Regions from separate parts of the Leucobacter sp. CX87 genome, predicted to be linked through region 1. Evidence: predicted binding sites of a transcription regulator. Region 1 holds the regulator's gene; the other holds the start of a gene.
What was found. The regulator LexA, encoded in region 1, represses DNA repair genes until DNA is damaged. The targets are predictions, from matches to a motif close to TCGAACANNTGTTCGA.
Positions count from the first base shown of each region.

Region 2: a site for LexA is predicted at 11,752-11,767, ahead of uvrA (excinuclease ABC subunit UvrA). Genes of this name have one in related genera too.

Region 1 is NZ_JAFIRI010000001.1:569,440-585,025, reverse strand. It holds gene KOE53_RS02800 (pyridoxamine 5'-phosphate oxidase family protein) at 1-345, shown strand, start outside; gene KOE53_RS02795 (hypothetical protein) at 406-771, shown strand; gene KOE53_RS02790 (MFS transporter) at 787-2,286, opposite strand; gene KOE53_RS02785 (M20/M25/M40 family metallo-hydrolase) at 2,270-3,661, opposite strand; gene KOE53_RS02780 (DNA alkylation repair protein) at 3,726-4,439, opposite strand; gene KOE53_RS02775 (EamA family transporter) at 4,436-5,320, opposite strand; gene KOE53_RS02770 (class I SAM-dependent methyltransferase) at 5,327-5,938, opposite strand; gene hflX (GTPase HflX) at 6,047-7,630, shown strand; gene metE (5-methyltetrahydropteroyltriglutamate--homocysteine S-methyltransferase) at 7,800-10,124, shown strand; gene KOE53_RS02755 (uroporphyrinogen decarboxylase/cobalamine-independent methonine synthase family protein) at 10,137-11,270, shown strand; gene KOE53_RS02750 (methylenetetrahydrofolate reductase) at 11,267-12,169, shown strand; gene lexA (transcriptional repressor LexA) at 12,166-12,837, opposite strand; gene KOE53_RS02740 (LysM peptidoglycan-binding domain-containing protein) at 13,090-13,494, shown strand; gene KOE53_RS02735 (histidinol-phosphate transaminase) at 13,499-14,581, shown strand; gene hisB (imidazoleglycerol-phosphate dehydratase HisB) at 14,613-15,221, shown strand; gene hisH (imidazole glycerol phosphate synthase subunit HisH) at 15,218-15,586, shown strand, end outside.
Region 2 is NZ_JAFIRI010000001.1:296,230-311,815, reverse strand. It holds gene pgl (6-phosphogluconolactonase) at 1-49, shown strand, start outside; gene KOE53_RS01470 (RNA polymerase-binding protein RbpA) at 144-509, opposite strand; gene secG (preprotein translocase subunit SecG) at 579-830, opposite strand; gene tpiA (triose-phosphate isomerase) at 928-1,716, opposite strand; gene KOE53_RS01455 (phosphoglycerate kinase) at 1,713-2,915, opposite strand; gene gap (type I glyceraldehyde-3-phosphate dehydrogenase) at 2,962-3,978, opposite strand; gene KOE53_RS01445 (superoxide dismutase) at 4,112-4,741, opposite strand; gene whiA (DNA-binding protein WhiA) at 4,887-5,861, opposite strand; gene rapZ (RNase adapter RapZ) at 5,971-6,846, opposite strand; gene uvrC (excinuclease ABC subunit UvrC) at 6,843-8,768, opposite strand; gene uvrA (excinuclease ABC subunit UvrA) at 8,768-11,680, opposite strand; gene KOE53_RS01420 (GNAT family N-acetyltransferase) at 11,808-12,392, shown strand; gene KOE53_RS01415 (VOC family protein) at 12,425-12,823, shown strand; gene KOE53_RS01410 (GyrI-like domain-containing protein) at 12,825-13,442, opposite strand; gene uvrB (excinuclease ABC subunit UvrB) at 13,455-15,524, opposite strand.

The sequences.
Region 1 (15,586 bases):
TTCTTCGGCCGTTTCACGCGGGTGGAGCCCGAGCGCCTGGACGCGGCGCTCGTGCAGCTCACAGACCGGATCCTGCCCGGCCGGTCCGAAGAACTGCGCGGCAATTCGCGCAAAGAGCTCGCCGCCACGCTGCTGCTTGAAATGCCGATCACGGACTGGTCGCTGCGCATCTCGGACGGCTGGGCCGAGGACGACGATCGTGACGTCGCGGGGGACGCCTGGGGCGGGGTCATCCGGCTCGCGCCGCAGCGTGCGACGGCTGAGGCTGCGCCTGACCTGCGCGCGGGCATCGCGGTGCCGCCCTCAGTGGCGGCATTCGTCGGAAACCCGCGCGGAATCGTCTAGCGGGCCGCGCCCTCGGGGGAGCCTGGCAGAATAGGGGTGACCTCGAGGGAAAGTGCGGGCATGAGCGATCACGACATCATGGAACGATTGATTGGCGAAGCGAAGGCCGGCCGGCTGGAACTACCGGAGCTCGCCGCGGAGTTTCTGGGGCTGAGTGTCGCGCTGCCCTCGTCTACTGACCCCAGCGAGGCCGGGGTCACTCCCGTGTTCGTGGACATCGAGGGTGTGCCGTTCATGGTGGTCGCGGCATCGACCGAGGCGCTCAGGAAGACTGCGGCGCTCGCAGGGTTCGCAGTGACCAAGCGCGCCGGCGACATCGTCTCAGGCATCGCCCCGGGGCTCGGCCTCCTCGTCCACACCGTGCACGACACGATCTCGTTCGCGCCGGAGATTCTGGACGACCTGCGCGCGGGCACCTCGGCGTAGCACTTCCGGCGACCCTTACGCGGCGCTAGACGGCGAAGCCGCGCCCAACGGCAGCACCGCGTCCGCTGACTGATCCTGGAACGCGTTCTTCGGCACGAAGCACAGCAGCACCGCTGCGGCGAGCGCGGTCAGGCCACACACGAGCCACACCGTGACATAGCCCGAGAGTGAACCCGCGGTTTCTGACGCGCCCCCCGCGACTCCCTGCATGAGGGCGATGCCGAAGACGCAGGAGGCGATCGCGCCACCAACGGTCTTGACCGAGTTGGTGAGCCCGGTTGCGACGCCCGTCTGTGTCGCGGGGGCTGCGGCGGCCGCTGCGGCCGGCAGCGAGGCGACGAGTGCTCCCGAGCCGATGCCCGCGATGACCATGTTGATCGTGACCTGCAGGTAGCTGCCGTGGAACGGCACGAACAGCAGGTAGCCGACGCCGACGAGGGCGGCCGCGAAGATCAGAGTGACGCGCGGGGTCGCGAGCCGCGCAAACTTCGGGAAGAGGAGGGCGCCGACGATCATGGCCACGAGATAGAAGCCCATGATGAGCGAGGTGCTGAACCCGGTGGTGCCGAGACCGTAGCCGACCTCGGCGGGGTCGGTCCGCGCGAAGGTGGACAGGGGAGCTTGGGCGCCGAGCACGCTCACGCCGAAGAGTCCCGCGGTGAGGAACACCGGGGCGAGCGCGGGGGAGCGGAACATGCGCACGTCGATCAGCGGATCGGGGTGCTTGAGCTCCCAGCGCGCGAACGGAATAACCAGGAGTACCCCGAGCAGGGTGACACCCCACGGGACGAGGCTGCCCGGCCCCATCAGTCGCATGAGGCTGAGGCCGCCCGTGAACGCGATGAGCGCGATCGAGATGAGGCTGAGCCCGACGAGGTCGAGCTTGCCGCGGGTCTGCTCGGGTGACTCCTTCACCCCGAACAGGATCACGAAGAAGCACAGCACGACGCAGATTGCCGGGACGAGCAAAACGGCGCGCAGCGGCAGCGTGTCGACGAGCTGACCGCCCAGGAGCGCGCCGGTGATGGCGCCCGCTTCGAGGGCGGCGACGAGCAGGCCGGCGGACCGGGCGGTGAGGAGAGAACGCCCCTCCCGCCCGCGGCTGCGAGACCAGATCAGCGCGATCTCGAGGGGCAGCCAGACGACGTAGAAGCCCTGGAGAGCCCACGCCACCAGGAACACCGCGAACGAATCGGTGAAGGGCAGCGCGAGCGAGGCTGCGGCGGTGAGCGCGGTCGAGATAAGGAGCATCCGCTTGTGCCCATACATGTCGCCGAGTTTCGCGAAGGCGGGCACGACGAGGGCAGAGAGCATGAGCTGCGAGCCTTCGAGCCAGTTCACGTCGGCGTCGTGGATGCCGAGGTGCCTCGCGATGTCCGTAAGCATGGGCGTGTAATACCCCTGCAGGATCCCGCTCGTGAACTCAACGAAGGCGAGAAAGCCGACGACGCTGGCAAGGGTGCCCAGCGTCACCTTCGCGACATGAGTGGTGCTGGACTTAGCCGTTGTGCTCATACTGCTCCCTTGCAGTCGCTGCTCGCTTTGTGTCGGGCGCGAGCCGTTCGATGAGTTCGCGATGGAAGCGTTCCCCGCGCGCGAGCTCGGCGATCGCCACCCGCTCGTCGACGCCGTGAATGGTCGCTCGGAGCTCGGAGGACATCGCGAGCGGCGCAAAGCGGTAGACGGCGGGCGTGAAACGGTGGAAGTGGCGCGAATCGGTCGCCGCCATCATCACGTACGGCACCGCCTGCGCCTCGGGGTGAGAGACCCCCACCGCGCGCGCGAGCATCGCGAATTGCGCATTGTTCGTCGCGGACTCGGGCGAGGGCTCGCTGCCCTCGACGACCTCGACGGACACCAAGGGGTCGCGCACACGGCGCCGGATCCGCGCTGCCGTCCCAGCCACCGTCTCGCCGAGGGCGATGCGCAGGTTGATGGTGGCACTCGCCTGCGAGGGCAGCACGTTCGACGCGGTTCCTCCCGACAGCATGGTCGGGGCGACCGTCGTGCGCACGAGCGCCGCGGGCTCTCCGCCGAGGGCCGCGAAGACCACTCCCGTGAGCGGTCGCGCCGCGGCGAGGATCCGGAGGAGCGCCCGCGCGGGCCCCGGGGTGCGGTTGGAGAAGAGCTGTAGCATGCGCGAGATTGCGGCGGGGGTGCGCACCGGGAACGTGCTGGGGGTGACCCGATGCACGGCGCGGGAGACGCGGCCCACCGCGGTGATCTTGGGCGGGGCAGAGGCGTGCCCGCCGTCGCCGCGAGCCGAGAGGCGCACGGTCGCAATACCCTTCTCGCCCACACCGATCATGGCCGCGGTGCCCTGGACAAACGGGAGTGGCGCGTCGACAACCGCCCCGCCCTCGTCAAGCACCAGCCACGGCACGATGCCGCGATCCTGGAAGGTCTGCGCGATGGAAATCGCGGCGTCGCCAAAGCTCTCTTCGTTCCCGCCGAACGAGAGGTAGACGTCGCGGGCGGGGGTGAACCCTGAGGCGAGCAGGTTCTCCACCGCTTCCAGGATCACGAGCAGCGGGCCCTTGTCGTCGAGCGCGCCGCGCCCGTACACGAACTCGCCCTCGATGCGGCCAGCGAACGGCGGATAGGTCCAGGCGTCCGACTCGTCGACCGGCACGACGTCGTAGTGCGCCATCAGGACGACTGGCGCGGCCGTCGCGTCCTGCCCGGGCCAGCGAAACAGGAGGCCGAAGTCGGTGATGCGCTCGCGCGCGAGCGCCGCGTGGGTGAGCGGGTACAGCTCCTCAAGGAGCAGGACGAACGCCTCGAACGGCTCCCGCCCGCGCTCGGCCAACTCGGCGGAGACCGTGGGCAGCTGGATCATGCGCGACAGGCGCTCTGCTGATCCCTGACGTGGGGCGACGACGACACTCATGGCTGCCAGCGTAGTGGCGGAGGGAGCGCTCGCCGCAGTCGCGCGCGGTTGTTGTGGCTTCCCGCTAGACGACGCCCGCGGCGAGTGCCTTTTCCTCGTTGCGGCGCACGATCTCTTGGATCCAGGCGGGCGCAAAGGGGGAGGTGCAACCCGGAGGGGTGGGATAGTCCTTCAGTACCTCGAGCCGCTCGCCGATGTCGAGCGCGCGCGGGCGCAGCTCGGGGTGCGCGATCCCGATCTCGGCGAGGCACTGGTTCATCGCCCATTGCAGGCGCTCGGGCGCGGCGACCATCTCCGCCTCGATCGTGTCGAGGAGGGCGGGGAGGTCGAGACCTTCCGGGGCTTTGGCCGCACGCTCACTGGTGAGCGCCCAGCCGGCGCTGGCGACGACGGGGTCTGCATCATTCATCCAGAGCCTCCGGAGCCCTTCCTTGTGCGGGCCCTTCTTCACGATGTACTCGACGAGCCAGCCGTGCACCTTGGGAGCACGGGCTTCCCGCAGCATCTGATCGAGCTCGTCGGCGGTGAACAGCTTGGGGCGGCTGATGAGGATCGAGAGCAGCTGCGCCGCCGTCACGTCGGTGCGCCAGAGCTCGCGTGCGAGGTCGGGTTGTGGCTTCAGTCGCTTGGCGATGGCCCGAAGCTGGCCGAGGTTCACGCCGTGGTCGTCGCCGTGCTTTTCGTTCACGGCGCGCATCTTCGGGTTCTCGAGCGATTCGAGCTCGGCCAGCAGCTCGGCAACCTGCGTGTCATAGGTGGAATCTACTGATGTGCTCATGGCGCCTCCTCGACTGATTGTTCCAGACTACGCCGAGCCCGCACCGCGCCGATGCCGGCGAGGGTGACAAGTGCGATTCCCAGATAGGCCGCGAGGGTGAGGTGCTGCTGCAGCACGATCGCGCCGGTGAGCGCGGCGATGGCGGGGGCCAGCGCGAGCAGCACCGAGAACGTGCTCGCGGGCAGCACACGCAGCGCGCGCATCTCGAGCCCGTAGGGGATGGCCGATGAAAGCAGCGCGATCGCGATGCCGATCAGGAGCACGTTCGGCTCGAAAAGGCTCGCCCCGGTGGTCGCCGCGGCGAGCGGGGTGACGACGATCGCGCCGACCGTCATGCCGAGGGTGAACCCCGTCATGCCGCTGAAGTGTTCGGTCGTGCGCTTCGTCATCAGGATGTAGCTCGCCCACATCACCGCGGCGGCGAGCGCGAAGCCGACGCCAATGGGGTCAAGCGGTTCGGCGTTCGGCTGCCAGCTCAGCAGCATGACGCCGCCGAACGCGACGAGCGCCCACAGGAGGCTCAGCCAGCGCCGCCCCGTGATGACGCTGAGCGCGAGCGGGCCGAGCACTTCGATCGTGACCGCGGTGCCGAGCGGCAGCCGCTCGAGCGAGAGATAGAACGTGAGGTTCATTGCGGTGAGCACGAGGCCATAGCCGAGCACCGTCCGCCAAGCGGCGGGGCTCAGCCCGCGAAGCTTCGGGCGCACCAGGATCCAGAGCACGATCGCCGAGAACCACAGGCGAATGGCGACCATGCCAACCGGCCCGGCCACGGGAAAGACCAGGATCGCGAACGAGGCGCCGACCTCTTGGCAGAGCAGCGCCAGGATGACGAGCGCCGGGCCCTGGGCGCCCAGGCGCCGCATCGGACCGTTGACCACGGGCGTTTACGCCTGTGCGCAGATGATGTGGAAGCCCTTGTCGCGACCGAGGCGGTACACCTCGAGCTCGGGGAACTCCTCGGCGAGCCAGCGCTGCAGTGAGTCGGCGCCGAGGTGCTTCGCGACAACCAGGTAGGCGACGCCCCCGGGGACGAGGCGCGGCAGCCAGGTGCGCAGCAGCTCGTGCAGGACCTCCTTGCCCACACGAATCGGCGGGTTCGAGCGAATCTCGTCAAAGCGAAGATCGTCGGGAATCTCAGCAGCCGTCACGGCGCGGACGTTTTCGAGTCCGAGCGCCTGGGCGTTGCGGCGCGTCAGCTCGAGCGCGCGCTCGTTGACGTCGAGCGCCCAGACCGTCACCTCTGGCGCCTCGAGCGCCGCAGCGAGCGCGATGGGCCCCCAGCCGCAGCCGAGGTCGAGAATCGCCCCGGTACCCTCGGCCTCGGGGATCTTGCGCAGCAGGATCTCGGTGCCCTGGTCGAGGTGCTCGGGGCTGAAGGTGCTGCCGGCGGTGGTGAGTTCGCGGGGCGCGCCCGCGAGTTCGGCCGTGATGGTGCGGGTCTTGAACTCGCCCTCCGGGGTCGCTGAGAAATAGTGCTGCTGCCCGGAATCCGTCATGTCAGCCAGTATCCCATTGAGTGGGGGCTGGCACCGGCAGGATCCTGCGCGCAGCCGCATTCTGCTCCCCGCGAAATGGGCGCGTGCGCCCCGTAGACTGGGACGAAGATGACGAAGCACGAATCGCGCGAGCGCGGAGAAACCACCGACGAGGCCGCTGCAAGCCAGGAATCGGGTACTGACAGCACGGACGCCCTGCTTGATCGCGTGATCGGTCGTGCCGCGGGGTCAGACCCGGCGCCCGTGATCCGCTCGGGCGGTGTGCTCGACGGCCGGGCCCAGGCGCTCGGCTCAGACACGCACGATCAGCTCGCAAGCGATCTCGACGCGATCCGCATGGAGCGCGAGGATCGTGCGTCGCTCAAGCGTGTGCGCAGTCTCTCGACGGAGCTCGAGGACGTCACCGAGGTTGAGAACCGCGAGTTGCGGATCGAGAACATTATCTTGATCGGCATCTACCCGCAGACCCGCGGGCTCGAGGAGGCGGAGAACTCGCTGCGCGAGCTCGCCGCGCTTGCCGAGACCGCCGGGGCGACGGTGCTGGACGGCCTGCTGCAGCGTCGACTCAAGCCAGATCCCGCGACCTTCCTCGGCAAGGGCAAGGCCGCAGATCTCGCCGAACTTGTCGCCGCGCAGAAGGCGGACACCGTGGTCGCCGACACCGAACTTGCGCCCAGCCAGCGCCGCGCGCTCGAGGACGTCGTCAAAGTGAAGGTCATCGACCGCACCGCCGTCATCCTCGACATCTTCAGCCAGCACGCGAAGAGCCGAGAGGGCAAGGCTCAGGTCGAGCTCGCCCAGCTGCAGTACCTCCTGCCGCGTCTGCGCGGCTGGGGCGAGTCGATGTCGCGCCAGGCCGGTGGCCAGGTCGGTAGTGCCGGCGCGGGCATGGGCTCGCGCGGCCCCGGCGAGACGCAGATGGAGCTCGATCGCCGAAAGATCAACACGCGCATCGCCAAGCTGCGCAAGCAGATTAAGGAGATGACTCCGGCCCGCGACGCGAAGCGCGCGAACCGCAAGCGCGGCGAGGTGCCGTCAGTCGCCATCGCCGGCTACACGAACGCCGGCAAGTCGAGCCTGCTGAACCGGTTGACCGGTTCGGCCGAGCTCGTGCAGAACGAGCTGTTCGCGACCCTGGACACGGCCGTGCGCCAGTCCGAGACCGCCGACGGGCGCACCTTCACGTACAGCGACACGGTGGGCTTTGTGCGCAACCTCCCGCATCAGCTGGTCGAGGCGTTCCGCTCGACCTTCGAGGAGGTCGCTGATGCCGATGTGATCCTGCACGTCGTCGACGGCTCGCACCCCGACCCCGAAGCGCAGCTGAAAACCGTGCGCGATGTCATCGCCGAGGTAGACGCCAAGGCGATCCCCGAGATCGTGGTGGTCAACAAGGCCGACCTCATCGACGACGACCGCCGCCTGCTCATGCACGGGCTCGCCCCCGACGCCGTGTTTGTCTCCGCGCGCACAGGCGAGGGCCTCCGGGAACTCAAGGAGCGCATCGACGCGACCCTCCCCATGCCCGACATCGAGGTCACCGTCGTGGTGCCCTACGACAAGGGGGGACTCGTCGCTGAAATGCACGAGCGCAACCGGGTGGTGAACACCGAGTACGTCGAGGACGGCACGCGCGTGCACGCGTTTGTTTCTGGCGAGATGTTGGCCAAGCTTTCGCCCTATATGACGTAGCGTTTCGCCGTGTTGCGTCGTGTGATGTCGCGGGACGACACATGCGTGCGTGCGCGCCGATGCGGTTGTTAGCTTGGGCCTGTCGCCAGGGATTTCACCCCGACGGCGCCGGGATCCTGTCAGGAATGTCAGCCCGGCCCACGCAGCAACTGCAGAGGACCCGCCACCGATGTCTGCCCCCTTGCTTCCCCCCGCCACCATCCTGGGCTACCCCCGCCTCGGCCGCCGTCGCGAGCTCAAGCGCGCGATCGAGTCGTTCTGGAAGGGCGCCTCGACCCAGGCCGATCTCGAGGGCGTCGCGCGGACGCTGCGCCGGACGACGCGCGCCCGGCTGACCGGCCTGGGCCTCTCCGCGACCGGCGGGGCGATCCCCGAGAGCTTCAGCTACTACGACCAGGTGCTCGACGCCCTCGTCGCCGTCGGCGCCATCCCCGAGCGCTTCCGCGGCATTGAGGGGAGCCCACTTGAGCGCACCTTCGCCCTCGCCCGCGGTGACCGCGACCGCCAGCCCCTCGAGATGACGAAGTGGTTCGACACGAACTATCACTTCAGCGTGCCTGAGATCGACGCCGAGACGCCGTTCGCGGCGAACGCGTCGGCGCTGACGGCCCTCGTCGCCGAAGCGCGCGAGGACGGCGTCGAGTCGCGCCCGGTGCTCGTCGGCCCGGTCACCTTCCTGCTGCTCGCGAAGCCCGCAGACGGTGCGCCCGAGGGATTCCGCCCGATCGAGCGCCTCGACGAGCTCGTGCCGGTCTACGCCGAGCTGCTGCGTGAACTCGCCGCCGCCGGGGCTGCCTGGGTGCAGCTCGACGAGCCGGCGCTCGTCTCGGACTCGCTGAGCGTGTCGCGCGAAGAGATCGCTTCGCTCGTGGAGCGCGCCTACGCGCAGCTCGGCGCCGCCGAGGTGCGCACGAGCCGGCCCGCGATCCTGCTGACCGCGCCCTACGGCGACAGCTCCCGGGCGCTGGCCCGACTGGGCCGGCTCCCGGTCGAGGCGGTGCAGGCGGACCTCGTGCGCGGCACGTTGCCGGAATCAGCACTCGCCTCGGGGGAGCTCGCCGAGGCCTTCGCGGGCACTCAGCTCGTCGCCGGCGTGGTCGACGGTCGAAACGTCTGGCGCACCGACTCGCGCGCGGCGTTCGCCACCCTGACCCGGCTTGCGGATGCGGGTATCGCGGTCGTCGCGGGTACCGCCGTCAGCCTGCAACACGTCCCGCACGACGTTGACGAGGAGTCAAAGCTTGACGTCCGCCTCGCGTCCTGGCTCGCGTTCGCCGACCAGAAGGTCGAGCAGGTCGTGATCCTGGCCAAGGGACTCGCCGAGGGCGGTGACGCCATCGAGGTCGAGCTTGCCGACACCGACGCGGCACTGGCCGACCGGGCCGCGGCCCCAGGGGTGCGCGACGGCGGCGTGCGCGCCCGCGCGGCGGCAGTCGGCTTGGCCGATCGCAACCGCGCCGCGAACGCCGATCGCCACGCTGCGCAGGCGGCGCTCGGCATCCCCCAGCTCGCCACGACGACCATCGGGTCTTTCCCGCAGACCACCGAGATTCGCACCGCACGTGCGGCCTTCACCCGCGGCGAAATCGACCAGGTGGCCTACGACGGCTTCCTCCGCGAGGAGATCGCACGCGTCATCCGCCTGCAGGAGGAGATCGGTCTCGATGTCCTCGTGCACGGCGAGGCCGAGCGCAACGACATGGTGCAGTACTTCGCCGAGCACCTCGACGGCTTCGCGGTCACCGAGCACGGCTGGGTGCAGTCATATGGCACACGCGCGACGCGGCCCTCGATCCTGTGGGGCGATGTGTCGCGCCCCGCGCCGATCACGGTGGCATGGACGAGCTACGCCCAGTCCCTCACTGAGAAGCCGGTGAAGGGCATGCTGACGGGTCCCGTCACGATCCTGGCCTGGTCCTTCGTTCGCGACGACCAGCCGCTCGGTGAGACGGCGTCCCAGGTCGCGCTCGCCCTGCGCGACGAGATCGACGACCTGGCGGCGGCCGGCACCGGCATTGTCCAGGTGGACGAGCCGGCGCTGCGCGAACTCCTGCCGCTCGATGCCGACCGTCAGGCCGCGTATCTCGATTGGTCGGTGGGCGCCTTCCGTCTCGCCACGGGTTCGGCGGCCGCGGGAGTGCAGATCCACACGCACCTCTGTTACTCGGAGTTCGGCGAGATCATCGACGCGGTCGACGGCCTTGACGCCGACGTCACGAGCATCGAGGCCGCGCGCAGCCGCATGGACGTCGTTGAGCCGATCGGTCGCACGGGTTTCTCACGCGGGATCGGCCCGGGGGTCTACGACATCCATTCGCCCCGCGTGCCCAGCGTCGAGGAGCTCACCGAATTGCTCGGCATCGCCACGGCGCACGTCCCCGGTCAGCAGCTCTGGGTGAACCCCGATTGCGGCTTGAAGACCCGCGGCTATGCCGAGACCGTCGAGAGCCTGACCAACCTCGTGCGCGCGGCCCACGCCGTGCGCGGCGCCTAGGAGATCACCGTCGTGTTGCCCACTGAACCAGTCGGCTCGATCCCGCGCCCGTCGCGTCTGCAGCGGACGGTGCTGGACGTCGAGGCGGGCCTCGCCGATCCTGCGCTGCTGCAAGTCGAGCAGGATCACGCCGTCGCCGATACGCTGGCCCGCTTTGCTGAGACGGGGTCGCCGCTCATCACTGACGGCGAGCAGCGTCGGCAGAGTTTCGCGAGCTATCCGCTCGGCGGTTCAGGGGCCAACGACGCTGCGGAGGCCGCGGCGAACGTGTTCGCGGTCTTCGCGGACGGGCATCACCGCGTGCTTCCTCGGCTGACGTTCGGGCCATTTCGGTACCGGGCATGGGCCGCGGACGACCTGACCCTGGCCCGGCAGCACACCGATCTGCCGCTCAAGCAGGCGGTCGTCTCGCCCGCGATGCTGTCGCTCATGTACCCCTTCGAGGGAGCGCTGCCGGACTACCCGCGCGAGCGGTTCCACGACGACCTGGTCGACGCGTGCGCGGACGACATCGGCGGGGCCTTCGCTGCGGGCGCGACCCGGGTGTCGATCGACTTCACCGAGGGCCGGCTTGCGCTGAGCCGTGACGCCCGGCAGCCGTGGGCGGGCCGCGAGCGCCTCGGTGGGTTCATCGAGCTGATCAACCGCGTGCTCGACCGGTTCTCGGCCGAGGATCGCGCCAGGATCGGCGTCCATACCTGTCCCGGAAGCGACCGGGACTCGGCGCACAGCGCCGAGGTGGACTACGCGGAACTGATCCCGGAGCTGTTCCAGATCGAGGCCGGGTACTTCCTCGTGCAGGCGGCGAGCGAGCGCGACCCCGATCGCGTTGCCGCGCTCGTGGGGCGCGAGATCACTCGCCTGGGTGAACGGGCCCCGCACGTGCGCTTGGGCGTCACAAACCCGCTCACACCGAGGCTCGAGACGGCTGAGGAGGTGCGCGACCAACTGGTGCGGGCGGCCCGGTTCGTCCCGCCCGAGCGGCTCGGCTCAACGGACGACTGCGGCTTCTCGCCGTACGTCATCGACGACAAGCCGCGTCATGGCTCGGCGGATTTTGCGCGTGAGGTGGCGTTCGCGAAGATCGCGACCCGCGTTCGGGGCACCGAGCTGGCACGCGCCGAGCTCGCGGGGGTTGCCTCGTGAACGCCCTGCTGCTCACCGGATCCCGCCCAACCCTCGCCCGATTCTCGTTCGAGGTGTTTCCCGCCCGCACGCCGTCGGCGGCGCTCGCGCTCGGCCACGCGGTGCAGCACCTCTCGGCGGCCGAGCCCGACTTCATCTCGGTGACGTACGGCGCGAACGGGACGAACCGAGACGCCACGCTGGAGCTGTTGCAGTACCTGCGCCGGCACACCGACGCGTTGCCGCTCGCGCACCTCACGACCGTGGGGGACGACCGGGACGAGCTACGGCGTCAGATCAACGCCTTCATGGACTCGGGCATTCACGACTTCTTGGCGCTGCGGGGCGACCCGCCGGCGGGCCAGAGCGAGGCGGACGTTGCCTCCGCAATCTCGGCGGCCGAGCTCACCGCCCTTGTCACGCAGGTGCGTTCCGAACGCCCGGCGTTTACGAGCGTGGGGCGCACCGCCGTGGCGGCGTACCCCAACGGGCACCCGTCGACGCGGTCGCGTTCGGCCGACCTCGACTGGCTCGTCGCGAAGCAGGAGGCGGGGGCGTCGCTCGCGATCACGCAGCTGTTCTTCCATGCGGAGGAATACCTGGGCTTCGTCGACGAGGCGCGCGCGGCCGGGCTGACGATCCCGGTGCTGCCGGGGCTGATGCCGGTGTCGACGTCGGCGCAGCTGCGTCGTGTGGCTCAGCTCGCCGGACGACCGGCGCCGGCAACGCTCGAGCGTGCGCTGGAAGAGGCGGGCGGGTACGCCCCCGAGCTCGGGGTCGAGTTCACGCTCGCGCTTTCCCGCGAGCTTTTGGCGGGCGGCGCTCCCTCGATCCACCTGTACACCTTCAACCGGCACGAGCAGGTGCTCGCGGTGCTGCGAGAGCTCGGGCTGCTGACCCCTGACCCGGTGCGGGCCTAGACCGAGCGGAAGACCGCTACGACCTTGCCGAGAATGTCGGCGTGGTCGCCCAGGATGGGTTCGAACGCGCTGTTGCGCGGGAGCAGCCAGGTGTGGCCGTCGCGCTGCCGGAAGACCTTGACGGTGGCTTCCTCGTCGAGCATCGCGGCGACGATGTCGCCGTTCTCGGCGGTGTTCTGCTGGCGGATCACCACGTAGTCGCCGTCGCAGATCGCCGCATCGATCATCGAGTCTCCGACGACGCGGAGCATGAAGAGCTGACCGCCGCCGACGATTTGGCGGGGGAGCGGCACGAGCTCCTCGACCTGCTGCTCGGCCGTGATCGGAATGCCGGCGGCGATTCTGCCGACGAGGGGAACCAGGCGAGCTTCACCGGTCTCGGGGCCGTTCTCGGCCTCGCGGGCGCTGCGGCTTTCGGCGAGTTCGACCAGCACCTCGAGCGCGCGCGGTCGGTTTGGGTCGCGGCGAATGTAGCCGCCGAGCTCAAGGTTGCCGAGCTGGTGGGTCACGCTCGACAGTGACGCGAGGCCGACCGCGTCGCCGATCTCGCGCATGCTCGGCGGATAGCCGCGGCTCTCGACCGAGCGCGAGATGAACTCGAGAATCGCCCGCTGCTTCTCGGAAAGCGGCTTACCGCGGCCATTCGACCGGGTGGAGGAGCTGGCCATAGTGCAGTCCTTTCGGGCGGAACCACCGCGCAAACGTCAATGTCGGTGGTCCGTGGTTCAGTGAGCTCGTGTTCGAAACACTAGCCCCAATGTTCGAGCAAAAACAAACATCTGTTCGAGTGTCGCAAGGAATATATCGTCACGATGTTCGAATTTGAGCTTGCGAAATCGTTTGTTCGAAGATACATTCGAAACAAATGTTCGCATCGAACTGGTGCGGAGCGTCTCGAACGTACTGATCGAGGAGGAACAATGTCTGTCATCTCACTGCCCGTGTCGGGCATGTCGGCGTCATCAGCCACCGCCCGCACCCGGCTGCGGATTACCCGCCGCGGGCGCATCGTGCTTGCGGCGTTCGTATCGCTGCTCGTCCTCGGCGTCGTCGTGTTCGGCGCGGTCTTCGGCGCAGCTCAGGCCCAGGCGTCGAGCGAGTCGAGCCAGCAGGAGTTCGGCTACCTTGTCGTTCAGCCGGGCGACTCGCTCTGGCAGATTTCGAGCGGGCTCGATCCGAAGGCCGATCCGCGCGACCTGATCTCTGAGATCGTGCGCCTGAACCAGCTGGGGGGCTCCGACGTTGAGGTCGGGCAGACCCTGGCCGTACCGCTGCGGTTCTCCGACAACCCGAGCGTCGTCAAGGGGTCGGGTCTCGTAGACTAGCTGGGTGACCAGCCTGAGTGATCTTCCCCTCCGCGACAACCTGGTGGGCAAGCGCCCCTATGGGGCACCGCAAGACGCCGTGCCCGTGAGCCTGAACGTCAACGAGAACACCCATCCGCTGCCCGAAGAGGTCGTGGCGGACATCGCAGCAGCCCTGGTCGAGGCGGTGCGCGGGGTGAACCGATACCCCGATCGCGAGGCGACCGAGCTGCGCGAGGGACTCGCCGGCTATCTCGGTCACGGCCTGACCGCAGCGCAGTTGTGGGCCGCCAACGGGTCGAACGAGGTGCTGCAGCAGGTGCTGCAGGCGTTCGGTGGCCCGGGTCGTTCGCTCCTGAGCTTCACCCCGACCTACTCGATGTACCCCTTGCTCGCCGCGGGAACCGACACCGAATGGATCGGCATCGAGCGGCCCGAGGGCTACGCGCTCGACGCCGAGTTCGTCGAGGCGGCGATTCGCGAGCACGCTCCTTCGATCACGATCATCTGCACGCCGAACAACCCGACCGGCACGACGACGACGGCCGACGTCATTACGGCGGCGTACGACGCCACCGACGGGATCCTGATCGTCGACGAGGCGTATGCCGAGTTCGACGCGGAGAACCCGAGCGCGATCGCCCTGCTGCCCGGACGCCCCCGCCTGCTGGTCTCGCGCACGATGAGCAAGGCGTTCGCCTTCGCCGGCGTGCGGCTCGGCTATCTCGCCGCGGACGCCGCCGTGGTCGACGCCCTCCGCCTGGTGCGCCTGCCCTACCACCTGTCCGCGCTCACCCAGGCGGCGGCCACCACCGCCGTCCGGCACGCGGGCCCCATGCTCGCGACGGTGGCCGACATTCGCGTGCAGCGCGACCGCCTCGCCGTCGCGCTCCTGGAACTCGGCTATCGCGTCCACGACTCGGGTGCGAACTTCCTGCTCGTCGGCGGCTTCGCTGACCCGGCGGCGACGTTCACGGCGCTTCGCGAACGCGGCATCCTGATTCGCGATCTCGCGATCGAGGGCCACCTGCGGATGACGGCGGGAACCGAAGCCGAGACGACGACGCTGATCGCGGCGCTCACCGAACTGGCGCCGAACGACCGCTAGGGCGACCGGCGTTCTGGCTAGGATGGTGCACATGAGCGCAGCCCCCCGCACCGCAACGCTTGAGCGTGCGACGAGCGAGTCCCAGATCACCGTTTCCGTGAACCTCGATGGCACGGGCGAGTCGGATATCGAGACCGGCGTGCCGTTCTTCGATCACATGCTGACGGCGTTCGCCCGCCACTCGCTCACCGACCTCACGGTGCGCGCGAAGGGTGACATCCACATCGACGTGCACCACACCGTCGAGGACACCGGGATCCTGCTCGGCCAGGCCCTGCTCGAGGCGCTCGGCGATAAGAGCGGGATCTCGCGGTACGGCGATGCCCTCGTGCCGCTCGATGAGGCGCTCGCGCAGGCGGTCGTCGACATCTCGGGGCGCCCCTACCTCGTGCACAGCGGCGAGCCCGCCGGCTTCGAGTTTCACCTCATCGGCGGTCACTTCACCGGTTCAATGGTGCGTCACTTCTTCGAGGCCATCACGCTGAACGCGCGCCTGACGGTGCACGTCCGTCTCGTCGAGGGTCGCGACCCGCACCACATCGCCGAGGCGGAGTTCAAGGCGTTCGCGCGCGCTTTCCGACAGGCAAAGGAACTGGACCCGCGGGTCGCGGGGGTGCCCTCCACCAAGGGCGCACTGTGAGCCTGCCGCGCGTCGCCGTCCTCGAGTACGGTTCCGGCAATGTGCACTCTGCGGTGAAAGCGCTGGTGCGCGCCGGCGCCGAGGTCAGCCTGACCCGGGACCCCGTCGAGATCGCCGAGGCCGACGGGCTGTTGGTTCCCGGCGTCGGTGCGTTTGACGCCGTCATGCGGCAGCTCGAGAGCGTGACTGGTGACGCCATCATCGCGCGGCGGCTCGACGCCGGCAGCCCGGTGCTCGGCATCTGCGTCGGCGAGCAGATTCTGTTCTCCCGCGGCATCGAGCGCGGCGCTGAGACCGCAGGCCTCGCTCGCTGGCCGGGCACCGTTCGTGAGCTCGAGGCGCCGGTGCTGCCGCACATGGGCTGG
Region 2 (15,586 bases), 270 kb from region 1:
CGTCGAGACGGTCCTCTGGGCGGACACCGAGGCGCTCAGTACGTCATAGTGGGGTCGCGCACAAGCGCTGCGCCGACCAAAAAGCCGACGCGCACCGCGGCCCGAGGGCCAGGGTGCGCGTCGGCTGAGTGACAGCGAGTACGCTAGGCGCGCTTTGCCGTACCGCGGCGCTCGCGAAGCTTCTGCAAGGCGGCTTCGAGTAACTCGACGGCCTCCTCCTCGGTACGTCGCTCCTTCACGTAGGCGAGGTGCGTCTTGTAGGGCTCCGGCTTGGACAGGCTCGGAGGGTTCTCCTTGTCGCGACCAGCGGGCAGGCCGGACTGCGGGCAATCGATCTGGTCGGGGATCTCCTCGTCAGGAACGTCCGACGAGAAGTGGCGAATCGTCTCGTTGCCGAGTGCGTCCCAGTACGAGACCGCGTTGCGCTCGGCGTGGAATCCGTGATCCTTCTCGCCCATTGGACCTGACCCGACGCGGGCCCCACGAATTGCGTTGCTCCCAGTAGCCATGCGGAGACTCTCCCTCTAATGATGCGGATGCGCCGAAACGACGGCGAACGGCGAAAGTGTTACGTGCGTTTAGAAAACGCTAAAACGGGCGATGAGGCCCAGTCCCACGATGGACACGAACCACGTGATCGAGACCACGATCGTGATGCGGTTGAGGTTGCGCTCTGCGACGCCCGACGACCCAAGGCTCGACATCATGCCGCCACCAAACATGTCGGAGAGGCCGCCACCGCGGCCCTTGTGCAGCAGGATGAACAGGATGAGCAGGAGGCTGGTGATGACCAGCAGCACCTGCAGAATCACCTGGAAAACGAGGAGCACGTCGGGGAACCCTTTCGTGGAAGTGTAGAGCGGCGCAGCGCGCCACTGACCTAGTATAGCCGTCGCCCGACGCAATCATCGGGCGACGGGCAGTGAACTACGCCGTGACGTGCTTTCTGAACTGCACGATGCGGGTGAATTCGTCGATCTTCAAGCTTGCTCCACCGATGAGTGCGCCATCGATGTCGGGCTGGGACATGAAGCCCGCGATGTTCTGGCTGGCGACCGAGCCGCCGTAGAGCACGCGAACGCGCTGGGCATCGTCTTCTCCGCGCAACTCGGAGATCTTCTCGCGCAGCGCGCGAGCGACCTGCTGCGCCTGTGCGGGAGTCGCCGCTTGGCCGCTGCCGATCGCCCAGACAGGCTCGTAAGCCACGACATACTCCGCGCCTTCGGGCAGTCCCGCAAGCGACGCTTCGAGCTGGGCGACGGGGACAGCCGACGCGCCATGCAGTTCGAGGTCCTCCGCGGTCTCTCCGACGCAGATGACCGGTACCATGCCCGCGCGGCTGGTCGCGACGGCCTTTGCCGCCACGATCGCGTCGTCTTCGTGATGGCCCGCGCGGCGCTCCGAATGCCCGACGATGACATAGTGGACCTCGAGCTTGGCGAGGAACGGCGCGGCAATGTCGCCCGTATACGCGCCCGACTCGTGCGGTGACACGTCTTGCGCACCGAGGCGCAGGGCGAGCTTGTCGGCGGCAAGGAGAGTCTGCACTGAGCGAAGGTCAGTGTACGGCGGGAAGACCGCCACCTCGACGTCGGAGTAGTTGTGCTTGACGTCACCCAGACCCCACGACAGCTTCTGCACGAATGCGATCGCCTGCAGGTGGTCGAGATTCATCTTCCAGTTGCCCGCAATCAGCGGGACACGTGCATTACTCACGCGAGTACCTCCAGTCCAGGCAGCTGCTTTCCCTCGAGGAACTCGAGGCTGGCGCCGCCGCCAGTAGAAATGTGGCCGAACTGATCATCGGCAAATCCGAGTGCGCGCACGGCGGCCGCGGAATCACCGCCGCCGACGACCGTGAAGCCGCTTGTTTCGGTGAGGGCGTGCGCGACCTCACGCGTACCGTTCGCGAATGCGGGCATCTCGAAGACGCCCATGGGACCGTTCCAGAACACCGTCGCTGATCCCATGATTGCCTCCGCAAACGTGCGAGCGGAATCGGGGCCGATGTCGAGACCGATGCCGGCAGCGCCGAAGGCGCTCGACTCGATGTCATGCGCCGGGACGATCTCGTGCGCGGCATCGGCGGCGAACGCCTCTGCCACGACGACATCGGTCGGCAGCACGATCCGGACGCCGCGGCGCTCGGCCTCGGCGAGATACCCCCGCACCGTCTCGATCTGGTCGGACTCGAGCAGGCTCGCGCCCACGCGATATCCCTGTGCCGCAAGGAAAGTGAAGAGCATGCCGCCACCGATGAGCAGCGTGTCGACGCGCTCAATCAGGTGCGCGATGACTCCGAGCTTGTCGGACACCTTCGAGCCCCCGAGGACCACCGTTGCCGGGCGTGCGGGCGACACCGTCAGGCGTTCGAGCACCTCCAGTTCGGCCTGCACGAGACGGCCCGCAGCGGAGGGCAGGATCTCAGCGAGTTCGGTGACGCTGGCCTGTCGGCGGTGCATGACGCCGAACCCGTCTGAGACGAATGCGGTACCAAACTCAGCGAGCTTCGCGGCAAACGCGTGCCGCTCGCCTGCGTCCTTACTCGTCTCCCCCGGCGAGAAGCGCAAGTTCTCGAGGAGCGCTACCTGGCCCGCCTCGAGGCCAGCCACTGCCTTTCGGGCCTCGTCGCCGACGGTGTCGGCGGCGAATGCGACGGGAGCGTCGAGCAGCTCGGCGAGACGCGCGGCGACGGGGCGCAAGGAGTACCGCGCCTCGGGCGCCCCAGCGGGACGCCCGAGGTGGCTGATCAACACAACCCTCGCACCGGTTGCGGTGAGCTCACGGATCGTCGTGAGTGACGCCCGGATCCTGCCGTCGTCGGTAATGACACCGTCGCTAAGCGGGACGTTGAGGTCACATCGGACGATGACCGTCTGGGTGCTGAGATCACCGAGAGATTCGAGGGTTCGCATGCCGAAAGCACTCCTTCTGCGGAAATGAAATGAAACGGGACGCTGACTAGCTCGTCGCAGGCAACGTGTCCGCGACGTACTCAGCCAGGTCCACGAGCTGGTTCGAGTAACCCCACTCGTTGTCGTACCAGGCCGAAACCTTGACAAGCGGGCCGCTCACGCTCGTGAGGCCCGAGTCGAAGATCGTTGGGTGGGGATTCTGCACGATATCTGACGATACGAGCGGATCTTCGCTGTATTGCAGGATACCGGACAGCGAACCGCCAGCGGCCGCGAGGTAGGCAGCGTTGATCTCCTCGACGGTCAGCCCGTCGCGCGTGATCACGGTCAAATCGACAATGGAACCCGCGGGAATTGGTACCCGGTAGGAGGAACCGTTGAGCTTTCCGCTGAGCTCGGGGAGCACGAGGCCGATGGCGTGTGCAGCGCCGGTCGAAGTGGGGACGATATTCACCGCTGCAGCCCGCGCGCGTCGGAGGTCGCGGTGCGGGCTGTCCTGCAGCACCTGATCCGCCGTATAGGCGTGTGCCGTCATCATCGTTCCGTGCTCAATACCGAACGCATCGTTCAGTACCTTCGCGAGAGGGGCGAGGCAGTTGGTCGTGCAGGAAGCGTTCGAAATGACGTGATCGTTCGCGGGGTCGTAGACGCCCTCGTTCACGCCCATCACGATCGTCGGAGCGGGACCGTACGCCGGCGCCGAGATCAGCACCTTTCGCGCTCCCGCGGCGAGATGCGCCGACGCATCCTCCACCTTCGTAAAGTGACCGGTCGACTCAATCACGATCTCGACGCCGAGCTTTGCCCAAGGAAGGTTCTTCGGGTCGCGCTCAGAGAAGACGTCGAAACGATCGCCGTTCACCGTGATGCTCGACTCGTCGTGCGTGACCTCGGCATCGAGGACACCGCCGACCGAGTCGTACTTCAATAGGTGTGCCAGCGTCTTCGTGTCGGTGAGGTCATTCACCGCCACAATGTCGAGATCAGCCCCCTGTGCCAGAGAAGCTCGGAGGAAGTTTCGACCAATGCGGCCGAATCCGTTGATTGCGATACGTGTGCCCATTCACGTGCCTTTCAACTCGAAGGTGAGTGTTACATGACGATGCCGCCGGGCGGATGCCCTGGCGACCGATCGGCGGTCTTCCGCCGAAAGCAAAGCGGGCCGGCCCCAGAAACTGGAACCGACCCGCGAAGAACTATGCGCCGAGCTGAATCAGCCCGCTCGACTGCGTACGCGCGGCCTCGAGCCGCTTCGCGACGTCCTGCCAGTTCGCGATGTTCCAGAATGCCTTGACGTAGTCAGCGCGGACGTTGAGGTAGTCGAGGTAGTACGCGTGCTCCCATACGTCCAGCATGAGAAGCGGAACCGTTCCAGCGGGGAGGTTTCCCTGCTGATCGAACATCTGCACGACGTTCGCGCGCTGTCCCAGCGAGTCCCATGCGAGCACCGACCAGCCGGAGCCCTGCACGCCCATCGCGGTCGCGGTGAAGTGTGCCTGGAACTTTTCGAAGCTGCCGAAGAACTCGTCGATAGCCGATGCGAGCTCACCCTCGGGGCGTCCGCCGCCGTCCGGCGACATGTTGTTCCAGAAGATGGTGTGGTTGACGTGACCGCCAAGGTTGAACGCGAGGTCCTTCTCAAGCTTGTTCACATTTGCAAGGTTGCCGCTCTCGCGGGCTTCAGCCAGAGCGTCGACTGCGGCGTTCGCGCCGGTCACATAGGCCTGGTGGTGCTTGTCGTGGTGCAGCTCCATGATCTTGCCGCTGATGTGCGGTTCAAGAGCGGAGTAGTCGTAGGGAAGTTCAGCGAGCGTGTACGCAGCCATGATGCCGTTTCTCCTTTAATTCAGTGTCCTTCCACCCTATCGCGATGCCTATCCAAATGGGTTCGCTTCGAGCGCACAGAAACGGCCGGACACCCGGAATATTCCAGGTGTCCGGCCGTTTCTCGCACGAGGGTGCGTGACGCCGTTAGCTCATGTCGTCGGGAAGCCCGGCGTCGGTCCCCGGGATGCCCTGGGTCTCCGCCGCCTTGTCGGCCATCGCGAGCAAGCGGCGAATGCGTCCTGCCACGGCATCCTTCGTGAGCGGCGGATCCGCCTGCGCGCCGAGCTCATCGAGGCTGGCCTCGCGGTGAGCGAGCCGCAGATCTCCGGCATAGCGGAGGTGATCGGGCACCTCGTCGCCGAGAATCTGGAGTGCACGCTCAACGCGCGAGCAGGCGGCGACGGAAGCCTGCGCCGAACGGCGAAGGTTCGCGTCGTCGAAGTTCACGAGTCGGTTCGCGGTGGCGCGGGTCTCGCGCTGCTTTCGCCGGTCTTCCCAGGCAGCGAGGGCCTGAGGCGCACCCATCAGGCCGAGCATGCGACCGATCGCCTCGTCATCACGCACCATTACCTTGTGGATGCTGCGGATCTCGCGGCTCTTCGCGGGAACGCCCAGGCGTCCGGCCGCACCAACGAGGGCCATCGCGGCCTCGTTCGACGGGCAGACGACCTCGAGGCTGGCCGAGCGGCCGGGCTCAGTCAGGGTGCCACGGGCCAGGAATGCCCCGCGCCAGATGGCCGCAAGCTCTTCGCGCCCACCGGTGGTGAGCCGGTTCGGCAATCCGCGGATCTGACGACGGTGACCATCCAGCAGGCCGATCTGGCGCGCGAGGGTCTCGCCGTCCATGACGCGGACCAAGAATCCGGGAGCGCCCGGACGGGTGCTGGCGGGGTGGTGCTGGATCGCTTCGGAGCGAACGCCGTAGAGCTCTGCAAGTGCCCGGCGCAGACGCTGAACGATCTGCGGAGTGTGCAGTTCGGACTCGAGCGCGATCCGGCCCGAGATGGTGTGCAAACCGCCAGAGAAGCGGAGCACGGTCGTCGTTTCTGCGACTCGAACGCTGGTTTTTGCGGCAGCAAACTGCACGAGTTCGGTCTTCACGTCGGCCGTCGGTGACACTGCGGCTTCCTCTCTCACATGGGTTTGTTCCGGGTGGCCCGGAACATCATTTTGAGCCCCACGAGTATCCGTAGGGCAAAGAATAGTCGGGCGAGCGCTGCCCGTGGGATTATTCGCGACCGAGGTCGCGGTGGCGCACGCTCACGTGCACCCCAGGCAGCGCCGCGAGGCGGTCTGCCAGCTCCCGTGCCATGGCAACCGAGCGGTGCTTACCGCCGGTGCAACCAATTGCGAGCGAAGCGTGCCGCTTGTTCTCTCGCTGATACCCGGCAAAAACGGGGGCGAGTGCGGCCACATAGTGGTCGAGAAACTCTGCGGCACCCTCCTGCGCGAGCACGTACGACTTTACCTCGGGATCGACGCCCGTAAGTGCACGTAGCTCCGGCTCCCAAAACGGATTGGGGAGGAATCGCATGTCAGCAACGATGTCCACATCGGTCGGAGAGCCATACTTGAAGCCGAAACTCTGCACGGACAATTGCAGCCCGGGGGTGTCGTCGTCGGAGAACAGTTCGCGGGTCGCGGTCGAGAGTTCGTGCACGTTGAAGCGCGAGGTATCGATGACTACATCGCTCGAGGCGCGCAGTTCTTGCAGCCGTTCGCGCTCGAGCACGATCCCATCGCTGAGCGTGCCTTCTCCCTGCAACGGGTGCGGGCGACGGACAGCCTCGTAGCGACGCACGAGGACGTCGTTGGTCGCGTCGAGGAAGACCACGCGGACCGTAGCGTTCGCCCGAAGGTCTCGCACCGTCTGCTGGATGTCGTCGAAGAGGTCGCGGCCGCGAACATCGACCACCGCGGCGATCTTCGGCAACGCTCCCCCTGAGCGGTCTGCCATGTCGGCCAACGTCTTGAGCATCGGGAGCGGCAGGTTGTCGACGACGTACCAGCCGAGGTCCTCGAGCGCGTTCGCGACGGTGCTCCGACCGGCACCCGACATGCCGGTCACGATCAGGATCTCTTGCTCGGACTGCAAGGCATTCACGGGCTGTCCTCCTCGTCCGGCGTCTGGGTGGTGCGGTCGTCCTCTAGCGTACCCTCACTCGGGCTGCCAAGATGCCGAACTATTGACTCCGCCAGCTGCATTCCCACCCCGGGCGCCGCGGCAATCTCCTCGAGGCTGGCCGTCCGTAGTCGGGCGACCGAGCCGAAGTGACTGAGGATGGCCTTCACGCGCTTGGGACCGAGTCCCGGGATCTCGGAAAGCCGACTTGAGATGCTCGCCTTCCGAGTCTGACGCTGGAAAGTAATCGCGAATCGATGCGCCTCATCGCGGACGCGCTGCACCATAAACAGTGCCTCACTCGACCGAGGCAGGATTACTGGGAACGGGTCCCCCGGCAGCCACAGCTCCTCGAGACGCTTCGCGACCCCGCAGAGCACGACATCGGTGATTCCCTGCTCCTCGAGGGCGCGTGCCGCGGCCTTCACCTGTGGCTCTCCACCATCGACGATGAGCAGTTGCGGCCGGTCGCGGTAGCGGCTCACCGGGAGCTCTGCGGCGTCTTGAAGCTGGCGGAGTTGAGCGGCCCGACGGCTGACCACCTGGTAGATCGAATCGGTGTCGTCGGTCGTCTGCTCGATGCGGTACTTCCGGTACGCGCCTTTCGCGGGGAGGCCATCTTCGAAGACCACGAGGGACGCCACCACGCCCGTGCCCTGCAGATGCGAAACGTCGATGCACTCGATGCGGAGCGGGGCCTCGGTCATCCCGAGGGCGGATTGCAACTCAGCGAGGGCGTCGCTGCGGGCCGCGAGATCCGCCGTTCGTTTGAGCTTCGAACGAATGAGGTGCTCCCCCGCGTTGAGCACCGCACGATCCATGAGCTGCGCCTTGTCTCCCCGCTCGGGCACGCGGAGACGCACGCGACCCCTGCCCGGGCGCTTCAGTGACAGCGCGTCCTCGAGCGCCGAAGCGTCGTCGGGCAGCGTCGGCACCAAGATCTCGCCGGGCGGCTCGTGGTCACCCTCGTACGCTGACTGAACGACCTGCTCGAGCAAACTTCCAGGGGAATCGTCGAGTTCGACATCGACGATCCAGCTGCGCTCGCCACGCACCCTGCCGCCACGGATGATGAACTGGTGGGCCGCGGCCGAGAGCTCGTCATGACGCAGCCCGAATACGTCGAGGTTCACATCGGTGCGGAGCACCACCGCGTTGCGCTCAAGGACGTGCTCGACCGCCTGTACCTGGTCCCGCAGCCGGGCGGCCTCCTCATAATGCTGCTCGCGTGCCGCCTCCTGCATCTGCTCACGCAGCTCACGCAGGTGCACGCCGTCGTTCCCCGCGAGGAAGGCGACGAGCTGTTCGATCCGTTCCCGGTGCTCCTCGAAACTGACCTTCCCCGAGCAGGGACCGTGGCACCGCCCGATCTGCCCAGCGAGACAGGGTCGGCCCGACGAAATGGCGCGCCGGTAGTCAGCCTCGTTGCAGGTGCGCACCGGGAAGGCCTGTTGGAGCAGTGACACCGTCTCCTTCAGTGCCCATACTTTCGGGTACGGCCCGAAGTAGCGCGCGCCACGAATCTTTTCGTTGCGCGTGATCAGTACGCGCGGTGCGTCGTCCGCGAGCGTGATCGCCAGGTACGGGTACGTTTTGTCGTCCTTGAACTGCACGTTGAAGGGCGGGCTGAACTCCGTGATCCAAGTGTGCTCGAGCACGAGCGATTCCGTGTCGGTCGCCACGACCGTCCAGTCGAGACGCTGCGCGAGCATGAGCATGCGCTGGGTGCGCGGCTGCAGCGCATGCAGCGGCTGGAAGTAGTTTGCGAGGCGTTGGCGCAGGTTCTTCGCCTTGCCGATGTAGAGCACGCGCCCGTACTTGTCCGAGAACCGGTACACGCCGGGCGCGGTCGGGATCTCTCCCTGCGCCGGCCGAAAACTCGCCCGGTGGTCGGTTTCGGCCATCACGACTTCTTGGGCCGGCCCGCGCGCTTCTTCGGCGAGACACTCTGCGCCGGATCAATGCCGTCGCGCGCAAACATTTCCGCGAGGAAGTGCCCGGTGTGGCTCTCGGGAACCAGCGCAAGCGCCTCGGGCGTTCCGGTCGCGAGGACCGTGCCGCCGCCGGAACCGCCCTCCGGGCCGAGATCGATGACCCAGTCGGCCGCCATGATGACGTCGAGATTGTGCTCGATGGTCAGGACGCTATTGCCCTTCTCCACGAGGCCATTCAGCACGATCAGGAGCTTGCGGACGTCCTCGAAGTGGAGGCCAGTCGTCGGCTCGTCAAGGACGTACACGCTGCGTCCATTTGACCGCTTCTGCAGCTCAGTCGCGAGCTTAACGCGCTGTGCCTCGCCACCCGACAGTGTGGTCGCGCTCTGGCCGAGGCGCACGTAGCCGAGCCCGACATCCACCAGGGTCTTCAGGAATCGGTGAATCGAGGAGATCGGCTCGAAGAACTGCTCTGCCTCGGCGATCGGCATCTCGAGGACCTCAGAGATCGACTTGCCCTTGTACTTCACCTGTAGCGTCTCGCGGTTGTAGCGAGAACCGCCGCAGACCTCGCACGCGACGTAGACGTCCGGCAAGAAGTTCATCTCGATCTTGAGCGTGCCGTCGCCCGAGCAGGCCTCGCAGCGGCCGCCCTTCACGTTGAAGCTGAAGCGGCCCGGAAGGTACCCACGAATCTTCGATTCCTGGGTCTCGGCGAACAGATTGCGGATCTTGTCGAACACACCCGTGTAGGTAGCGGGATTCGAGCGCGGCGTGCGGCCGATCGGCGCTTGATCGACATGCACGACCTTGTCGAGGTGTTCCAGGCCGAGCACTCGGGTGTGCCGCCCGGGCACGAGACGCGCGCCGTTGAGCTGGTTCGCGAGAACCTTGTACAGGATGTCGTTGACGAGGCTCGACTTTCCCGAGCCGCTCACGCCGGTGACGGCCACGAAGACTCCCAGCGGGAACGTCGCGTCGACGTTCTGGAGGTTGTTTGCGCGCGCGCCCACGACAGTCAGCTCGCGGCCCGGTTCGATCGGACGCCGCGCGTGCCGCGCCTCGATCCTGCGCCGGCCGGCGAGGTAGTCACCCGTGAGTGACCGTTTGTTCGCGAGCAGGTCGGCGTAGCTGCCGGAGTGCACAACTGTGCCCCCCTCGACTCCGGCCCCGGGGCCGATATCGACGATCCAGTCCGCCGCCCGGATCGTGTCTTCGTCGTGCTCGACCACGATGAGGGTGTTGCCGAGCTCGCGCAGTTTCATGAGCGTATCGATGAGGCGTCGGTTATCGCGCTGGTGCAGGCCGATACTGGGTTCGTCGAGCACATACAGCACGCCGGTCAGGCCTGAGCCAATCTGTGTCGCGAGCCGGATCCGCTGTGCCTCTCCGCCGGAAAGCGTGCCCGCGGCGCGGGCGAGCGTCAGGTAACCGAGGCCGACCTCGATCAGGAAGTCGAAGCGCAGGCGAATCTCGCGGAGCACCTGCGCGCCGATTTTCGCCTCGCGCTCGGTCAGCTGGACATCCCGGAAGAAGCGCTGGGCCTCGAGCAGGCTGAGCTCAGTCACGGAGGCGATGGAGCTGCCGTCGATCGTCACCGCCAGGACCTCGGGCTTGAGGCGCTGCCCTTGGCACGCATGGCAGGGAACCTCACGCAGGAACTCCGCCCAACGCTCGCGGCGATTGTCCGACTCGGCCTCCGCGTACTGGCGCTCGATGAACGGGATGACGCCCTCGAACCCCGAGGAGTACTTCACCTCGCGGCCGAAACGGTTCTTCCAGCGCACGTTGACCTTGAAGTTGTTGCCGCGCAGGACGGCCTCCTGGACCTCTTCGTGCAGCTCACCCCAGGGCGTGGATAGGTCGAACTCGAGGTCGCGTGCGAGCGCGGCCAGTAGCTTTTCGTAGTACTGATACAGGCTCTTGCCCTGGCTGGTCCAGGGGATGATGACACCCTCGTCGATCGAGAGTGCCGGATCGCCGAGCACCAGCTCGTCGTCGACCGACATGCTCGTCCCGAGTCCTGAACAGGTCGGGCAGGCGCCGAAGGGAGCGTTGAAGGAGAATGTGCGCGGCTCAATCTCGGTGAGCTGCACCGGGTGCTGGTTCGGGCACGAGAGCTTCTCGGAATAGAGGCGGCTGCGTGCAGGATCTTTCGCATCGAGGTCGATCCGGTCAATCTCGACGATGCCGTTGGAGAGGCGCAGCGCGGTCTCGAGCGAGTCGGTGAGTCGGCCGAGCATGTCCGGGCCCGCGACCAAGCGGTCGACGACGACCGAGATGGAGTGTTTGATCTGCTTCTTCAGCTTCGGCGGGTCCGACAGCTGGATGACCTCGCCGTCGACGACCGCGCGGGCATATCCGCTCGCCGCGAGCTCCGTGAACAGGTCGACGAACTCGCCCTTCTTCTGCGTCACGACGGGAGCGAGCACCTGGTACCGGGTGCGCTCGGGCAGCTCCATCAGCTGATCTGCGATCTGCTGGACGGTCTGCGACGAGATCTTCTCGCCACAGACGGCACAGTGCGGGATGCCGACTCGCGCCCAGAACAGGCGCATGTAGTCGAAGATCTCGGTGATGGTGCCGACCGTCGAGCGCGGGTTGCGGTTCGTCGACTTCTGGTCGATCGAGACCGCCGGGCTCAATCCCTCGATGAAGTCGACGTCGGGGCGGTCCACCTGGCCGAGGAACTGACGCGCGTACGCGCTCAACGACTCAACGTAGCGGCGCTGCCCCTCCGCGAAGATCGTGTCAAACGCGAGGCTCGACTTGCCGCTGCCCGAGAGACCGGTGAACACGACCAGAGAGTCGCGCGGGATCGCGACGTCGACGTTCTGCAGATTGTGGACGCGCGCGCCCTGGACGCTGATTTCCGAGTGCATCGAACTGGAACGAACAGGGGCTGCGGGGGGCTGAATGCTCACCCGTTCATCCTATGGGCCAAAGCTGAGATTCGAAAGTGTGTTCGATCGTGTCGCCGGTGTCCTCCTCCCCCGTTACTGTGAGCACATGAACAGCCACGAGACCCCCACTCTTGCCGGTAGTCGCGTCCGCCTCGAGCCGCTCGGCCCGCAGCACCGAGACGATCTCGCCGATTCGGTGGGCCCAGGTGAGCTGTGGCGCACCTGGTACACGAGCATCCCGTCGCCCGAGGGAATGCTTGCCGAGATCGAGCGCAGGAGGGAAGCGCAGGCTGCTGGAACCCTCGCGCCCTGGGCGATCATCGACGCCGATAGCGATCGTGCAGTCGGCATGACCTCATATCTAAATCTCGCGCCGGCGAACCGCCGGTTGGAGATTGGGTCGACGTGGATCGGTCGGTCTGCCCAGGGCACCGGGATCAACGCCGAGGCCAAACTGCTGCTGCTGACGCGCGCATTCGACGAGCTGGACTGCCTGGCCGTCGAATTTCGCACCCATTGGCATAACCAGCAGTCGCGTGCAGCGATCGCGCGACTGGGCGCACATCAAGACGGTGTGCTGCGCAAGCACATGATCCTCGGGAACGGGACAGTCCGAGACACGGTCGTCTTCTCGATCACGGACGACGAATGGCCGGCCGTGCGGCTGGGGCTCGAGGCGCGCCTGCCCTAGCAAAAGGGCACGCGGGGGCCTACGCTCAAAGCATGAGTCTTCGTTTCAACTTCATCGGAATCGTCACCCGCGACCTGGCCGCCTCCCTCGAGTTCTACCGCGCTCTGGGGCTCGACATCCCAGACGGTCAGGACGACGCGGATCACGTTGAGATCGCGCTGCCCGGGGGCATGACGCTCGCCTGGGACCCGATTGAGACCATTCTCGGGTTCGACCTCAGCTACGTGATGCCCGCGGGCAGCCACCGCATCGCCTTCGCCTTCGCGGCGGACAGCCCGGCGGAGGTGGACCGCACAGTCGCGGAACTGTCCGCCGCAGGCCACAAGGTGCACACGGAACCGTTCGACGCCCCGTGGGGCCAGCGCTATGCGACGCTGCACGACCCGGACGGCAACGCCGTCGACATTTACGCGCTGCTTCCCGCTGACTGAGCTATGACTTGCGCACCGGCTGCCGGAGCAGGGTGCGCTGCTTGTCCGGAGTGACCCTGCGGAAGTCACTCAGGTAGATCTCGTGGTGCTTTCCCGCGAACTCAAGTCCGTTCGCGGGAATGAACTCTTCGTGCATCGTCGCGAGGATCCCGCCCTCCTGCTCAAAGGAGCCCACGTGCAGGGTCTGCACGCAGCGTCCCTCGTGCAGGGTCTCCAAGCGCACCTTTCCCAGAGCCGCAGGAGGGTGGTCCTTCGCGGTGACGGCAGCGACCGACTCGGCCACCTCGTCTGCGCCGAGCCAGTCGGGCACCATGATCATGAGCGTCCAGTCCCACTTGGACTGGTCTCGCGCCGACGTAAACACCGTCTGGTCCTCAGCCCACCACAGGCCCTCCAGCGGCGGAACCACGTAGTCGAGGTTTCGCGACTTGCTGGCAAACTTGAGCGCATATGCGAGCGGGAACAGCGCCTCGATCGCCTGGGTAAACGCGGGCTCGGTGTTGGGATTGCCGTGCCCGTCGACCATCAGGTACTGCCGCGGCGGCACGTCAATCACGCGGAACACGTGCGGTCGCGCCTGAAACGAGTCGAGCGTTTTCTTGAAATCGATCTTCGACACGGCATCCCTTCGCTAGCGGTGGCCAGCGGCGTCCATTTGACGCAACTCGCGCTTGAGATCGGAGACCTCGTCACGCAAGCGCGCGGCGAGCTCGAATTTGAGGTCCTCGGCCGCGGCGAGCATCTGCGCGGTGAGGTCCGCCACGAGTGATTCGATTGTCGCCGAGCCCTCCTCCGCGATCGCACCGGCGCGAGCGGCGACCTTGCTTTTCGGGCGCTGCGCCGCCCCGTGGCGTGACGAAAGCACCGCCTCAGTGTCGGCGGCCTCGCGGTTGAGCATCGCCGTGATATCGCCGATCTTCTTGCGCAGCGGGGTTGGGTCGATGCCGTGCTCGGTGTTGTACGCCACCTGGCGCTCGCGGCGACGATTCGTCTCGTCGATGGCCTGCTGCATCGAACGCGTGACGCGGTCCGCGTACATGTGTACCTCGCCCGAGACGTTACGTGCGGCGCGCCCGATGGTCTGAATGAGTGAGGTGCTAGACCGGAGAAAGCCCTCCTTGTCGGCGTCGAGAATCGCGACGAGCGACACCTCCGGAAGGTCAAGTCCCTCGCGAAGCAGGTTGATGCCGACGAGCACATCGAACACGCCCGCGCGCAGCTCGGTGAGCAGCTCCACTCGACGTAGCGTGTCTACGTCCGAGTGCAGGTAGCGCACCCGCACTCCGGCCTCCTCCATGAAGGTGGTGAGTTGCTCGGCCATCTTCTTGGTGAGCGTCGTGACGAGCACACGCTCGTTCTTCGCGGCGCGCACGCGCACCTGCTCGAGGAGGTCATCGATTTGGCCTTCGCTCGGCTTGACGACGATCTCCGGGTCAATGAGCCCGGTCGGGCGGATGATCTGCTCGACCACGCCGTCGGCGAGCTCCAGCTCGTACTTCCCCGGCGTCGCCGAGAGGTACACGATCTGTCCGACCCGGTCTTTGAACTCTGAAAACTTCAGTGGCCGGTTGTCGAGCGCACTCGGTAGCCGGAACCCGTGATCGACGAGGGTGCGCTTGCGCGACGCGTCGCCCTCGTACATCGCGCCGATCTGCGGCACGGTGACGTGCGACTCGTCAATGACCACAAGGAAGTCGTCGGGGAAGTAGTCGAGCAGGCAGTGCGGCGCCTCCCCCGGCTGCCGGCCGTCCATGTGCATCGAATAGTTCTCGATGCCCGAGCAGAAGCCGATCTGCTCCATCATCTCGAGGTCGAAGGTCGTCCGCATGCGCAGCCGTTGTTCCTCGACGAGCTTGTTCTGCCGTTTGAGCTCATCGAGGCGCTGGTCGAGCTCGAGGCTGATGCTGCCCATCGCCCGGTTCATTACCTCGCGGCTCGCGACGTAGTGCGACCCCGGGAACACCGAGACTGAGTCGACCTGTTTGATGACTTCACCCGACACGGGGTGCAAATAGTACAGGGCCTCGATCTCGTCTCCGAAGAACTCGATTCGGATGGCGAGCTCCTCGTACATGGGGATAATCTCGACCGTGTCCCCGCGCACCCGGAAATTGCCGCGCACAAACTCGATGTCGTTGCGCTGGTATTGCATGTCGACGAAGCGCCGCAGGAGGACGTCGCGATCGAGTCGGTCACCCACGACCAGTGGCACCATCGCCTCGTAGTACTCCTCCGGCTTGCCGAGGCCGTAAATGCAGGAGACGGTCGAGATAACCACGACGTCGCGTCGGCTGAGCAACGAGTTGGTCGTCGAGTGTCGCAGACGCTCGACCTCGGCGTTTACCGAAGAGTCCTTCTCGATGAATGTGTCGGTCTGTGGGACGTACGCCTCAGGCTGGTAGTAGTCGTAGTAGGAGACGAAGTACTCGACCGCGTTGTTCGGCATCAGCATGCGGAACTCGTTCGCGAGCTGCGCCGCGAGTGTCTTGTTGTGGGCCAGGATCAGCGTCGGGCGCTGGACCTGCTCGATGAGCCAGGCAGTGGTTGCCGACTTGCCGGTACCCGTCGCGCCGAGCAGCACGATATCGGTTTCGCCGGCGTTGATGCGGCCCGCGAGCTCGGAAATTGCCTGCGGCTGATCACCGCTCGGTTCATACTCACTGATGACCTCGAAGGGCCGTACGCTGCGCGTGGCTTCCATCCCGCCAGTCTACGAGCCGCCACCGACATTCTTCTCCGAAGCCGGGTGCCGGGATCCTGTAG